One region of the Streptomyces sp. NPDC030222 genome, then DNA from elsewhere that is predicted to be linked to it. Evidence: riboswitches for the same ligand, from Rfam matches in the RefSeq annotation. Region 1 holds a riboswitch; the other holds the start of a gene.

Region 1 (6,539 bases):
GTGACCAGTGGGTCGGCAGGTGTCTCGACGACTGCCGGGCCACGGTGGGTTCCGAGCTCGACGTCGACGCTCTGGAGCAGTTGTGGCGAGCCGCGCTCGCACTGCCCGAGCCCTCGGGACCGCATGTGTGGCTCCACGGCGACCTCAAGCCGACCAACCTCCTGGTACGGGACGGCAGGTTCCACGCGGTCATCGACTTCGGAGGACTCTCGGTCGGCTTTCCCGACGCCGAGCACTCCACGCTCTGGGACCTGCCGCCACAGGCACGACACGCCTACTGGGACACCATGGACCTCGACGATCCGACCTGGACACGCGCCCGCGCCTGGGCGATCGCGGTGGGCGTCAGCGGCATCTCGTACTACTGGCACACCTTCCCCTCCTTCGTCGCCGAGTGCCGAGCACGGCTTCAGGCGATCCTCGCCGACGCCACCGCGCGCTGAGCGGCCTCCCCGAGCCGGCAGGAGGACCCGGGCAGCACCTCCAGCGCGCAGCACCGGACCGCGGCTGCCGGGGACGTCACAGCAGAACCGGTAGTACTGATGATCTCGCGCTGGGTAGGGTGAACCACCGGACATCAGACAACTGTCCATACATTTCACACGAGTTGCGGGGCTTGTCCGCGCGGCGCGTGTGCCATGCACGAGGACGTCCCTGCGGCGGGGACGGTGCGCCGCAGGACGACGGCCCGTTCCTCCGCAGCGAGGTGGCTCGCGGCGCCGGGGGCCGGCGACGCGTGTGCCGCCGATGCCGCGGGGTCAGGAAAGTGAGCAGACAGATGCAACCCACGTTCGTACTGGTTCACGGAGCCTTCGCGAACTCCTTCTCCTTCGCACCCCTCCAGGCCGAACTCGGCCTTCTCGGCCACCGTTCGGTCGCCGTCGACCTGCCCGGCCACGGCTTCGGGGCGACCTACACCCGCGCCTACCAGGCGCCGCAGGATCCCGAAGGGCTCGCCTCCGCGCCCGGCGCGATCAAGGGTGTCACGCTCGCCGACAACGCCGCGCACCTGACAGGGATCCTGGAACGGGCCAAGCGGAACGGCCCCGTGATCCTCGTCGCCCACAGCCGGGGCGGCGTCACGGCCACGGCCGCCGCCAATGCCCGGCCGGACCTGATCGACCGCATCGTGTACGTCTCGGCCTGGTGCCCGGTCGAACTCGACGTCGCCGACTACTACGCCGAGCCGGAGATGGCCACGGTCGACGCCGCCTCCCTGGCTTTGGCGATGGCCGGGAACCCTGCCGAACTCGGCCTGCTCCGCGTCAACTTCCGCACCGCGGACCCCGACGCCCTCGCGGCGTTCAAGGCGGCCTTCCTCGCCGACGGCACCGACGAGGAGTTCCTGACCTTCCTGAACACTCTCCAGCCCGACGAGAACCTGGACGTCGGCACCTCCGCCGACCGGGCGCAGGCCGCAACCTGGGGCCGCATCCCGAAGACCTACGTCCGCCTGACCGACGACACCAGCATCCCGCTCGCCATGCAGGACCGACTGATCCGCGAGGGCGACGAGCTGACTCCGGACAACCCGTACGACGTCCGCACTCTTGAGGGCAGCCACCTGAAGTGGCTCGTCGACCCGGCGCCGGCAGCCCGGGTCCTGGATGAACTCGCCACGCTCCCGGCCCCGTCCGACCGATCGTGACCGGCGCCGCATGAGCGGTGCGGCGGCGGTGACGGCGCCGTGAAAGACATGTCCGTGGCTGTCGCGTCAGGGGCGACAGCTTGGAACCGGGTTTCCGGACTCGACACAGCGTACCCTCGTCGACACGGACCGTCGCGGTCCACTCGGCCGCTGCACGGGACGGTCCGGACAGCGGCCAAGGACGCTGCCGCTGCCGGACCTGCCCGGGTGCCGTACGACTCCCCTGGGAACGTGGCCGCTCCTCGGCCCTCCGCCCGCGCCCTGTCGTAGGCCCGGCGGGCCGAGGTGACCTGCGAGAGGTGGGCATCGGACCAGGTGGCGAGCGCGTCGAAGACGGGGACGAGGGAGCGGCCCGGCTCACCGCCGTCGGCCAAGGGCATCAGGCGGGGCCTCGAGCCGGCCCGGACCGCTTCGAGGACGAGGCCGGGGAGGACCGCGAATCGATCCGGCATCCGGCATCCGGCATCCGGCGGCTATCATCGGCTGCGGCGACGCCGTCTCGGCGCCCGCCCCGGACGAGAGCGACGCCGTACCCGGCCAGGCAAAGACGGCTCGCAGCTACTCATGCACGTCATCGATCTCGTCGAAGGATCAGCGGCTACCCGCTCACCCCGGCCGTCTTCGCACTGGCCGGGGCCGGCACTGCGCCGCACTCCCGCAGCGCCCTGTCGCCCGCCCCGGCCGTCCACCAGCCGCACGATGGTCGCCCTCAGCCGGGCGTCATGGCGCCGCGCACCGCTGAAATGATCCCGGCCCCGGCATCCGCCTCCCTGACAACGGCCTGCGTCCGGCAGACCGCCCACCACCACTGAAGGAGATCCCCCATGCCCGCGGAAAAGGACCTGCACAAGCTGCTCGTCGGCATGCGTCCCGTGCTGAACCCGGGAGAGTACGTCTTCACCGTCGCCCCCGACGGTCGCGTCCCCGCGGACGTCCGACCCGTCGCCACCGTCGCCGAGGAGGAAGGACTCACCCTTGTCCTGCCGAGGCAGGATGCCGACCGGACCGGTCTCGCCTACGACTACGTCGCCGCCTGGATCACCTTGCGGGTGCACTCCGCCCTGGACGCCGTCGGCCTCACCGCAGCCATCGCCGAGGCGCTGACGCGGGCCACTATCAGCTGCAACGTCATCGCCGGCTTCCACCACGACCACCTGTTCGTCCCCCACGACAGCGCCGCCCGTGCGCTAGCCGTCCTGGAGGATCTGACTCACAGTCAGTGAGGGTCCGGGGAACTGGCATTACCGGACTGGGCGGGTCCGAGAGCCGGCTTCTCGGTAGCGATGAGGTCGGCCACTCGTTCCGGCTCGTCGACCTGGACGCCGTGGCCTGCCTGCGTCAGCAGGTGCAACTCGCTGCGCGGGAACAGCTCGGCGAAATGCCGCGCCACCCTCGCGTGTCGGATTCATCGCCGCATCCTTGGCCGGCGTCGGGCAGCCGCCGAGTGGTTCCCGTGGGAATCATGGTCCCGGTGAGCGGTTCCGGCCAGCTGCCGAACCCGCCGTCACGATGTGCCTTCGCCGACACCGGATCCGCCACCCGGGTGCGACGGGTACTTCGTCCCCCGCGCATCCCAGTGCGGGGTCCTGCGCGCGGCGAGGGCGTTCCTGGCCCTGCGTTCGACCAGGATCGGCACGTACGTCCGGACCCGTGCGTGGCGCAGTGTCTCGTACGCCGTTCTCACGTGCGTGTCGATGGTGGCGGGATCCGCCGCGGGGAAGGAGGCCTTGAGGCGTTCCTTCACGTGCCGCAGCGCCTCCCGGTCGGACTGTCCGGCGCTGACCTCCGTCTCCCCGCCCTGCGGTGGTGTTCCGGCTTCGGGGCGCATGGCCGTCGAAGGCTCGCCCGGAGGACGGACAGGGCCGTCAGGTGTCAGGCTCTCGCTCTCCGTGTTCATCACGCCCCCGCATGACCGGCTTCTCCTGCTGAGAAGAAAGAGGGTGGCCGCGGGAAACAGGGGCACCGTCGCCTGCGGCCCGTCGGGCGGTTTCCCTCGGTGCCGGCCGGTAAACGCCGTTGCCCACGGTCGCCGACGCCAGGAGGCCACCGCCCGCATCCCTGCCATCAGCTTCCTGCACCTGCCCGCTCCGTCGATCCGGTCGCCCCGTCAAGGCACGCGCCGCGGCGGCGGTGATGGCGCCCTGCCCGTACCGGATGTTCGCCAGAGGCCGCGCACGACGCCGACGTCGCCGACGTCGACCCGCGCACGCCCCGGCCGACGGACTCGACCACGTCCTCGCCACCCCCGACCGCCGGTCAGTCGCCTGCCGCCGACTCCTGTCGGGTGCGGGCAGCGAGGACTCCGGCGGTGAAGCCGGCGAGTCGCTCCCGCAGGTCCTCGCGGGGCACGCTCTTTTCACCGGCCAGGTAGGCGACGAGGTCGGCTCGGGTGGCCGCGAGCAGGACGTGGGCGGTGAAGTCGCTCTCGGCCTGCCCGGGAATCCGCGCCAGCAGATCACGGAGAAGGGCATGCCACCGCTCGTAGTGCTCCGTCCGATACGGGCTGGCCGCGCCGGTCTGCTCCAGGGCCAGCGCGAGGTGGCGGTTGTCGAGCTTGAAGCACAGCACGGCGTCCAGCAAAGCCGGTACGCGCTTGAGCGGCGGGGTCTCGGGCCCCAGCGGCGGCGGGCCCTCGTCGACGGCCTTCCTGATCGGTTCGAGCCGCGCCTCGTACAACGCGCGGATCAGCCCCGTGCGATCGCCGAAGGCACGGAAGAGCGTTCCCTTTCCGACGCCTGCCGCCGCTGCGATGTCGGCCATGGTGACCTCTTCGGGACTCTGGCAGTGGGTGAAGAGGTCATCGGCGGCCGCGAAGACGGCAGCCCGGTTACGGGCCGCGTCCTTGCGTGGCCTGCGCTCGGACATACGGTTCCTCCAGTTGCGATCCGGACCGGCGGTCCGTATCTTTAATCGAAACGGACCGCTGGTCCGCATGGTACGCGAGGGAGTAACTCATGCGCACGGACACCCCACCGGAAGATCTGTACCGCCACAGCCTGCGACTGCTGCTGGACAAGAACATTCCCGCCTGGGTCGGGCTATGGGCCGACGACGGCAGCATGGAGTTCCCGTTCGCTCCCCCGGGCCGGCCCCGGCGCCTGGAGGGCAGGGAGGCCATCGCCTCCTATATGCGCGACTATCCCGGCCACATCGACCTGCACGACTTCCCCGACCTGCGGATCCACCGGACCACCACCCCGGAGACCATCGTGGTCGAGATGCGCGGCGTGGGCCGTCTCGTGAAGACCGGCGCCCCCTTCGACATGACCTACATCGCCGTCGTGACCGCCCAGGACGGACGCTTCACCTCCTATCGCGACTACTGGAACCCCCTCGCCGTCCAGGAACCCGGCATGGACTTCACCGGGAGCAGCACCCGATGACCACCACCGCCACCACCCTGGTCATCGGCGCCACCGGCACCACCGGCAGCCGTACCGCCGCGCGGCTGATCGCCGCCGGGCACCGCGTCAGGGCCGCCGGCCGCCGCGCGACCCCGCTGCCGGGCGCCGAACCGGTCCGCTTCGACTGGTACGACCCCGCCACCTTCGACGAGGCGCTCGCCGGCGCCGACCGCGTCTACCTCATTCCGCCACTGGGCGACCCGGACCCGGCCGCGGTCATGCTGCCGTTCCTCCACCGTGCCCGCGCCACCGGCGTACACCGCGCGGTGCTCCTCGGCTCCTCGGCCATCCCCGAGGGCGGCCCGGCGGTGGGAGCGGTGCACCAGGCCCTGCCCGGCCTGTTCGACGAGTGGGCGGTACTGCGGCCCTCGTGGTTCATGCAGAACTTCACCGGCACGCACGCCCACGCCGTCAGCATCCGCGAGGACGGAGTCATTCTGACCGCGGCCGGCGCCGGACGGGTTGGTTTCGTCGACGCCGACGACATCGCCGCCGTCGCCGCCCATGCCCTGACCGACGACGCCGCGCCCAATACCGACCTGGTCCTGACGGGCCCGGAGGCGCTCAGCCACGACGACGTAGCCGCCATCGTCACGGAGGTCACCGGACGCCCCGTGGTCCACCGCCACCTGACGTACGAGCAGATACGTGACCGTCTGGCCCCCGCCATATCACTGGAGTTCGCCGCCCTGCTGGCCGGCATGGACCGCGCCATCGCCGAGGGAGCCGAGGACCGCACCACCGACACCGTCCAGCGCATCACCGGCCGCCCGCCGCACGGCTTCCGCGCGTTCGCCGAACGGGAGCTGGCGCGAGGCAGATGAGCCGCGCGGCCGGCTGCGGGCCGCTGACCGGTGCGGGCCCGCCACCGCGCGGCCCGCACCGCCTCCGTGGCGGAACCGGGTACGGAACCCCGTTCAGTCGAGGACGGCGATGGCTTCGATCTCGACCAGGTGCTCGGGGACGTCCAGCGCTGCGGCGCCCAGCAGTGTGGCCGGCGGGGACGCGGTGACTCCGAGCTTCGCGGCCGCCCGGCCGATCCCCTCCATGAGCAGGGGCATCTTGTCTGGAGTCCAGTCGACGACGTGGACGGTCAGTTTCGCCACGTCGTCGAAGCTGTCTCCGGCCTCGGCCAGGGCAGTGCCGATGTTGAGCCAGCGCTGTTCCACCTGCACGGCGAGATCGCCTTCGCCGACCCTTCGAGTCCGCCCCCCACCGCTTCGGTTCTGACGGGCAGAGGCGGAGCCGGCTTCGACCCCCGACGACGGGGTGGTCGTACGCCCGACCACGGGTCGAAGGACAGGGCTTCGCCTCTGGGCGAGGTGCGGATGGCGACCACCGGATCCCCGGGGGTTCCGTCCACATCCACCGAACTGACGAGACATCAGTAGTGGTGTCGCCCGACGGCGCGCGGGCCGGGGCGGGATTGGGTACGGAAGGTGCGGCGGTAGGTGTCCGGTGGGATGCCGACCGTCCGGGCGAAGTGG
Region 2 (6,539 bases), on a different contig from region 1:
CGCCCAACGTCCGTCATGGTACTGGTGATCGGCGCCGGCCGAGGCCTCAGATGCCCAGGTCCTTGATGATCTTCGCTACGTGGCCGGTGGCCTTGACGTTGTAGAGGGCGCGCTCGACCTTGCCCTCCTCGTCCACGATCACCGTGGAGCGGATGACGCCCGTGACGGTCTTGCCGTAGAGCTTCTTCTCGCCGAAGGCGCCGTAGGCCTCCAGCACGGCCTTGGAGGGGTCGCCGACCAGGGTGACCTTGAGGTCCTCCTTCTCGCGGAACTTCGCGAGCTTCTCGGGCTTGTCGGGGGAGACGCCGATGACGTCGTAGCCTGCGGTCGCCAGGACGCCGAGGTTGTCCGTGAAGTCACAGGCCTGCTTGGTGCAGCCCGGGGTGAGCGCGGCCGGGTAGAAGTAGACGATGACCTTCCGGCCCAGATGGTCCGCGAGCGAGACGTCGTTGCCGTCGGCGTCGGGCAGGGTGAACGCGGGGGCGGTGTCGCCGGGCTGGAGTCGCTCGCTCATCAAGGTCTCCTCGTACGGGAAGCAGGTGCGGTCCCGAGCGTAATCGAGCGGGCGGGGGTGCCGGGGAGTGCTCCGGCAGGCAAGCTGACACACTGTTCACCATCAGTACCCGAGACGACCACGGAGGCAGCGCGGTGTCGGATGCCAGGACCCCTGCGCAGATCGAGGCGGACATCGTCCGCAGGCGTAGCCAGCTCGCCGAGACGCTGGACGAGATCGGGGTACGGCTGCACCCGAGCACGATCGTCGGTGACGCCAAGGCCCGGGTCGCCTCGTCGATCGACCGCACGGCCGGCCGGGCGTGCGCGGCGGTGAGCCGCACGGTGTCCGACGTCAAGGCGAAGCTGATGCACGAGGACGGGGCGCCCCGGATGGAGCGTGTCGTGCCCGTGGCGCTGGTCGCCGTGGGAGTGGTGGGACTGCTGCTGTTCACGGGGAAGAAGCGGCACGGCTGACCCGTTCCCTGACCCCTCCGGCGGACGGGACGGCCTCGGACAGGTAGGTTCGAGGGGTGAGCGCGATTACCACCCACCACGACAAGCTGCCCATCCGGATGCTGCACGACCGCGTGCTTGTGCGCTCGGACACCCCCGAGGGGGAGCGGCGTTCCGGCGGCGGCATCCTGATCCCCGCGACCGCCGCCGTGGGCAAGCGGCTGGCCTGGGCCGAGGTGGTCGCGGTCGGGCAGAACGTACGTACGGTGGAGCCGGGCGACCGGGTGCTGTACGACCCGGAGGACCGGGCCGAGGTCGAGGTCCGCGGTGTGGCCTACGTGCTGATGCGGGAGCGCGATCTGCACGCGGTGGCCGCGGACCGGTTCGAGGGCTCCGAGGACTCGACGGGCCTCTACCTGTAACGCCTCCACCTGTAACGCCTCCACCTGTAAACAGCGCCCCGGAACGCACCGGGACCACGGCGCCCCGGAACGCACAAGGGCTGGTGACCACGGTCACCAGCCCCTTCTCTGTGCCTTGCTACCTTTGAGGGACCCCGACGAGACGCGCCGTACCGGGTTGATGCAAAGACGACGCACCCCGATTCCGTACCGCGTTTCGTTCCGGAGGTGCCGTCATGGCGTGGGTTCTGCTGATCGTGGCCGGTCTGCTGGAGGTCGGCTGGTCCGTCGGGATGAAATACACCGAGGGTTTCACCAGGCCCTGGCCCAGTGTTCTGACCGCCGCGGGCATCGTCGCGAGCATGCTGCTGCTGTCCCGGGCCGCGCAGACCCTGCCGATCGGTACGGCGTACGGCGTGTGGGTCGGGATCGGCGCGGCCGGGGCGGCGGTCGTCGGCATGGTGGTGCTCGGTGAGCCGATGACCGCCGCCCGGATCTTCTTCGTGTGCCTGCTGCTGGTCGCCGTGATGGGTCTCAAGGCGACCTCGGGTCACTGACGGCGGAGGGGCGTCCCGTTCGGAGCCGCCGTGGCACCGCCGTCGACACCGCCCGCGGGGCTGCCCCCGCCGTCGGCGCCGCCGTCGACACCGCCCGCGGGGCTGCCTCCGCCGCCGTCGGCGCCGCCGTCGACACCGCCCGCAGGGCTGCCTCCGCCGCCGTCGGCGCCGCCGTCGACACCGCCTGCGGGGCTGCCCCCGCCGGGAGTACCGCCGCCTCCGTCGGCCGCTCCACCGCCCTGGGCTCCGCCGCCCGGAGCGCTGCCGCCCGGAGTGCTGCCACCGCCCGGGGTGCCGCCGTTCGCGCTGCCACCGTCGGCGCCGCCCTGGCCCGCCCCTCCGTTGTCGCCTCCGCCGTTGCCGGGGGTGGTGGTGCCGGCCCCTTCGGTGCCGCCGTCGCCGGGCTGGTCGGTGTCGGACGGTGCCGCGGGCTCGTCGCCACCGACGGCGCTCTCCGTCTCCAGGTCGAAGTCCTCGGCGTCGACGCCTTCGAGCGCGTTCTTGGTGTACTGGGCCCAGATCTTCGCGGGGGCGCCGCTGCCGCTGACGCGGGACAGGCCGAGTGCCCCGTAGAGGGACTTGTGCTGGCCGGTGTCGGGGTCGGCGCCCATCATCGAGACGACCGTGGCGAGGTTCGGGGTGTAGCCCGCGAACCAGGCGGCCTTGTCGTTCTCCGCGGTGCCGGTCTTGCCGGCCGCCGGGCGGCCGGCCGCCTGCGCCTCGACACCGGAGCCCTGCTGGACCACGCTCTGCAGGACCGCGGTCGTGGTGTCCGCGGCGCCGCGGCTGATGGTCTGCTTGAACTCGCGCTCGGGCAGTTCGAGATCCTCGCCCTTCTTGGTGACCTTTTCGACGAGGGTGTACCCGCCACGCTTGCCGTGGTTGGCCAGCGTCGCGTACGCGTCCGTCATCTCGAGGACGCTCGCATGGGCGACACCGAGGGCGATGGACGGGCTGGGGCTCAGCTCGGGCGTGGACTCGGGCAGGCCCAGGGCGAGCGCGGTGTCCTTGACCCGCTCGGGGCCGACGTCCACGGCCATCTGCGCGTAGACGGAGTTGACGGATCTGTCGGTGGCCTTGCGGACGGTGACGGGGCCGTAGCTGACGTGGTCCTGATTGTTGGGCGAGTAGCCGACCGCGCCGTTCGGGCCCTGGATCTGGATGCCGCTGTTGCCGTTGTAGACCGTGTTCGGGGTGATCTTCCGGCCGTCCTGGGTGGTGGACCGGTTCTCCGTCGCCGAGGTGAAGACGAACGGCTTGAAGGTGGAGCCGACCTGGTAGTCGTGACGCGTGGCGTTGCTGACGTACTGCTTGGTGTAGTCGATGCCGCCGTAGATCGCGACGACCTTGCCGCTCGAAGGCTCGATGGAGGCGCCGCCCACGCGGACGTACCGGTCGACCTTGTTGTTCTTCCGGTCGAGCTTCGACATCACCTTGTCGTCGACGGCCTTCACGAAGGCGTCCTGCTTCTTCTTCTCCAGCGTGGTGGTGATCCGCAGGCCCCCGGCCGCGAGGGTCTGCTCGTCGATGATCTTGTTGGTGGTGAGGTACTCCTCCACGGCCTGGACGATGTAGCCGCGCTGGCCGGAGAGGCCGGTGGCGGGTTTGACCGGCTTGACCTCGGGGAACTTCATGGTCTTCCGCTCGGCGGGCGAGAGCCAGCCCTCCGAGACCATGCCGTCGAGGACGTAGTTCCAGCGGGCGACGACCTTGCCCTTGTTCTCCGGGTGGACGACGACGTCATAGGCGCTGGGCGCGTTGAGGATCGACGCGAGGTAGGCGCCCTCGGCGGTGTTCACGTCCTTGACGTCCTTGGCGAAGTAGGCCTGAGCGGCGGCCTGGATGCCGTAGGCGTTCCGTCCGAAGAAGCTGGTGTTGAGGTAGCCCTCCAGGATGTGGTCCTTGGTCTCCTCGCGGTCGAGCTTGATCGCGATGAAGAATTCCTTGGCCTTGCGGGTGTACGTCTGTTCCTGAGCGAGGTAGTAGTTCTTGACGTACTGCTGGGTGATCGTCGAGCCGGACTGCTTGCCCTTGCCCACGGCGGTGTTCCAGGCGGCGCGCACCATGGCCTGGGGGTCGACTGCCGGCTCGGAGTAGAAGTCGCGGTCCTCCGCGGCGAGGACGGTGCGCCGCACGTTCAGCGGCACGTGGGAGAGCTGGACGTTCTCCCGGTTGACCTCGCCGTCGCGGGCTATGACCGTGCCGTCCCTGTAGAGGTAGACGTTGCTCTGGGCGGTGGCGGCGGCGTTCGCCGCCGGGATGTGCACCATCGAGTAGCCGACGAAGAACGCGGCGACGAGCAGCATGCCGAGCAGCACGAACGTGCCGAGGGTCATGCGCCAGGTGGGCAGGAGGCGGCGCAGACCGGTGCGCTTGGGGCGGGACTTCTTGCCCTTCTTCTCCTTCTTGCCCTTCTTGCCCGTGACTTCGTTCGCGCCGGTCGCGTCAGTCGTACCTGCCGCGGCGTTCATGACGGCCGCGGCGTTGAGGGCTGTCGTGGCGGTGGTCGTGGCGGCAGCCGGGGCGGCTTGGGCCGTGGCGGCGGACGAGGCGGTCCCGCCGGGCTTGCCGCCCATGGCGCTCTTCGTGCTCGTGGCGGCCTTCGCGCCGGTGGCTGCCGCGCCGGAGGTGGCGTTCGAGGAGGTTGAGGCGGTCGACGAGTTCGAGGCGTTCGAGGTGTTCGAGGTGTTCGCGGCGGGTGCGGTCTTTCCGGTGCCCGGTCCGGCGGGGCCACGGCCGGGAGTTCCGGCCCGGCGCTGCTCGGCAGTCGGCGCCCCCTCCTGCCGGAGGTTTCCGGCAGGGGACTGCTGAGGACTTCCGGCGTTCTTCCGCGAGAGGTCCACCGCACGGTCACGGTCCGGCCCGGGCCGCTCGGGGGCCTTCGGGCCGGAACCCTGGGCGCCCTTCGACTCGGGATCCCCGGCGGGCTTCGGCGCGGAGGCCTGAGCACCCGTCGGCCCGGAAGGCCGAGCACCCGTCGGCCCGGAGGTCCGAGCCGACTTCGCGGCGGGAGCCTGGGCACGCTTCGGCGCGGACCCCTCGGCGTGCTCCCGCCCGGCAGCTCCGGCGCCGTCCTTCCCCGTGTTCGCGGCGGCCTTCCCGGCAGCCGCCGCGCCCTTCCCGGTGTCGGCCTGCTTCGAGGTTCGGGCGTTCTTCCCGGCGATACCGGCGTCTTCCCGCTTCGAGGTTCCGGTGCCCTGCCCGGCGGTCCCGGCGCTCTTCCCGGCAGCCGCTGCGCCCTCCCCCGTCGCAGGGGCGTCCTTCCCGGCCGCAGCGCTGTCCTTCCCGGCGGACTCGGCGCGGCCCTGCACCGAGCTGTCGGCACCCTTCCGGTCGGGGCCTTCCGCTCCGGCCCGGTCGGGGCCCTCGGCCCCTTCCTGGTCGGGGCCGTTGGCCGAACGGTCACGCGGGGCCTCGCCCTGTGGGGTGCCGCCCTGCTTCTCTACCTCGTCGCTCATGCCTGTGGAGACTCCTCCGTCCTGGCCAGAGGTTCACTCTCCGGCGTAACGGTGTTGTATCGGGCTTTCCGTGTGGACCGCCCGTGATGCAAGGGCCACCGGACACACCGGGCAATTCCGGTGTCCCCAGCGGAAATACGGTCGCGGTGATCCATCCCGTGGAATAAGGTCGGGCGCTTTGGCGCGCACGCACCCTGCGTGACGCCTCGGCGCGGGCACCCATGCGTGCCTCCGGCACGCGTACTCCGACGAGGGGACATGGCACTACAGCTCTATGCGGTCGTCGCCTCCGGTGGATTCCGACGCCATGCGACGTACCGGGTGGCGACAGCGGCAGGAGTGTTCACCAATACCGTCTTCGGGTTCATCATGACGTACGCCTATATGGCCCTATGGGACCAGCGCCCCCATCTCGGTGGCTACGACCAGTCCCAGGCCCTCACCTACGTCTGGGTGGGTCAGGCGCTCCTGATGACCTGCGCCATGATGGGCGGCGGCGTCGAGAACGAGATCATCGAGCGCATCAGGACCGGTGACATCGCCATCGACCTGTACCGGCCCGTCGACCTGCAACTCTGGTGGCTGGCCGAAGACCTCGGCCGCGCCTGCTTCCATCTGCTGGGCCGCGGGGTCGTCCCGATGGCCGTGGGCGCGCTCGCCTTCGATCTGGCGCTGCCCGCCGACCCGCTGGTCTGGGCGGCGTTCCTCCTCGCGGTGCTCCTGGGTGTGCTGGTCGGCTTCGCGATCCGGTTCATCGTGGCGCTCTCGGCGTTCTGGCTGATGGACGGCGCGGGAGTGGTGCAACTCATGGGCCTGGCAGCGCTGTTCTTCTCCGGGATGCTGCTGCCGCTGAACGTGTTCCCCGGCTTCCTCGGAGAGTTGGCGCTCGTCCTGCCGTGGGCGGCGCTGCGGCAGGTCCCGACCGACGTCCTGCTCGGCGAGCACGCCGGCTGGGGACTGCTGGAGGCGTACGTCTTCCAGGCCGCCTGGGCGGTGGTGCTGCTGGCCGCCGGACGGCTGCTGCAGACCAAGGCCACCAGGAAGGTGGTGGTCCAGGGTGGCTGAGGCGCCGAAGCAGGCCGAGCCGCCCGGCCGCTCCGCCCGTAAGTACCGGCCACCCGCGGCACGGAACACCGACGGCGCGGCGCAGGGCACTCCGTGGGGTGCCCCGGGCG

Evidence for each region. Region 1 has a riboswitch for guanidine ahead of ACZ4Z5_RS29325 (ACT domain-containing protein). Riboswitches for the same ligand answer to the same signal wherever they lie in the genome.
Region 2: another riboswitch for guanidine. It lies ahead of ACZ4Z5_RS28930 (DMT family transporter); the one in region 1 lies ahead of ACZ4Z5_RS29325 (ACT domain-containing protein).

Annotation. Positions count from the first base shown of each region.
Region 1 covers NZ_JBVICA010000026.1:69,687-76,225, reverse strand. Annotated here, with positions in the region: gene ACZ4Z5_RS29335 (aminoglycoside phosphotransferase family protein) at 1-443, shown strand, start outside; gene ACZ4Z5_RS29330 (alpha/beta fold hydrolase) at 779-1,648, shown strand; guanidine-III (ykkC-III) riboswitch at 2,145-2,205, shown strand; gene ACZ4Z5_RS29325 (ACT domain-containing protein) at 2,473-2,871, shown strand; gene ACZ4Z5_RS29320 (three-helix bundle dimerization domain-containing protein) at 3,153-3,476, opposite strand; gene ACZ4Z5_RS29315 (TetR/AcrR family transcriptional regulator) at 3,905-4,513, opposite strand; gene ACZ4Z5_RS29310 (nuclear transport factor 2 family protein) at 4,603-5,031, shown strand; gene ACZ4Z5_RS29305 (NAD(P)H-binding protein) at 5,028-5,876, shown strand; partial or broken gene ACZ4Z5_RS29300 (RidA family protein) at 5,970-6,248, opposite strand; gene ACZ4Z5_RS29295 (helix-turn-helix domain-containing protein) at 6,437-6,539, opposite strand, start outside.
Region 2 covers NZ_JBVICA010000025.1:107,947-114,485, forward strand. Annotated here, with positions in the region: tRNA gene ACZ4Z5_RS28910 (tRNA-Leu) at 1-3, opposite strand, end outside; gene bcp (thioredoxin-dependent thiol peroxidase) at 47-514, opposite strand; gene ACZ4Z5_RS28920 (DUF3618 domain-containing protein) at 649-969, shown strand; gene ACZ4Z5_RS28925 (GroES family chaperonin) at 1,068-1,370, shown strand; guanidine-III (ykkC-III) riboswitch at 1,487-1,548, shown strand; gene ACZ4Z5_RS28930 (DMT family transporter) at 1,586-1,906, shown strand; gene ACZ4Z5_RS28935 (transglycosylase domain-containing protein) at 1,900-4,377, opposite strand; gene ACZ4Z5_RS28940 (ABC transporter permease) at 5,623-6,429, shown strand.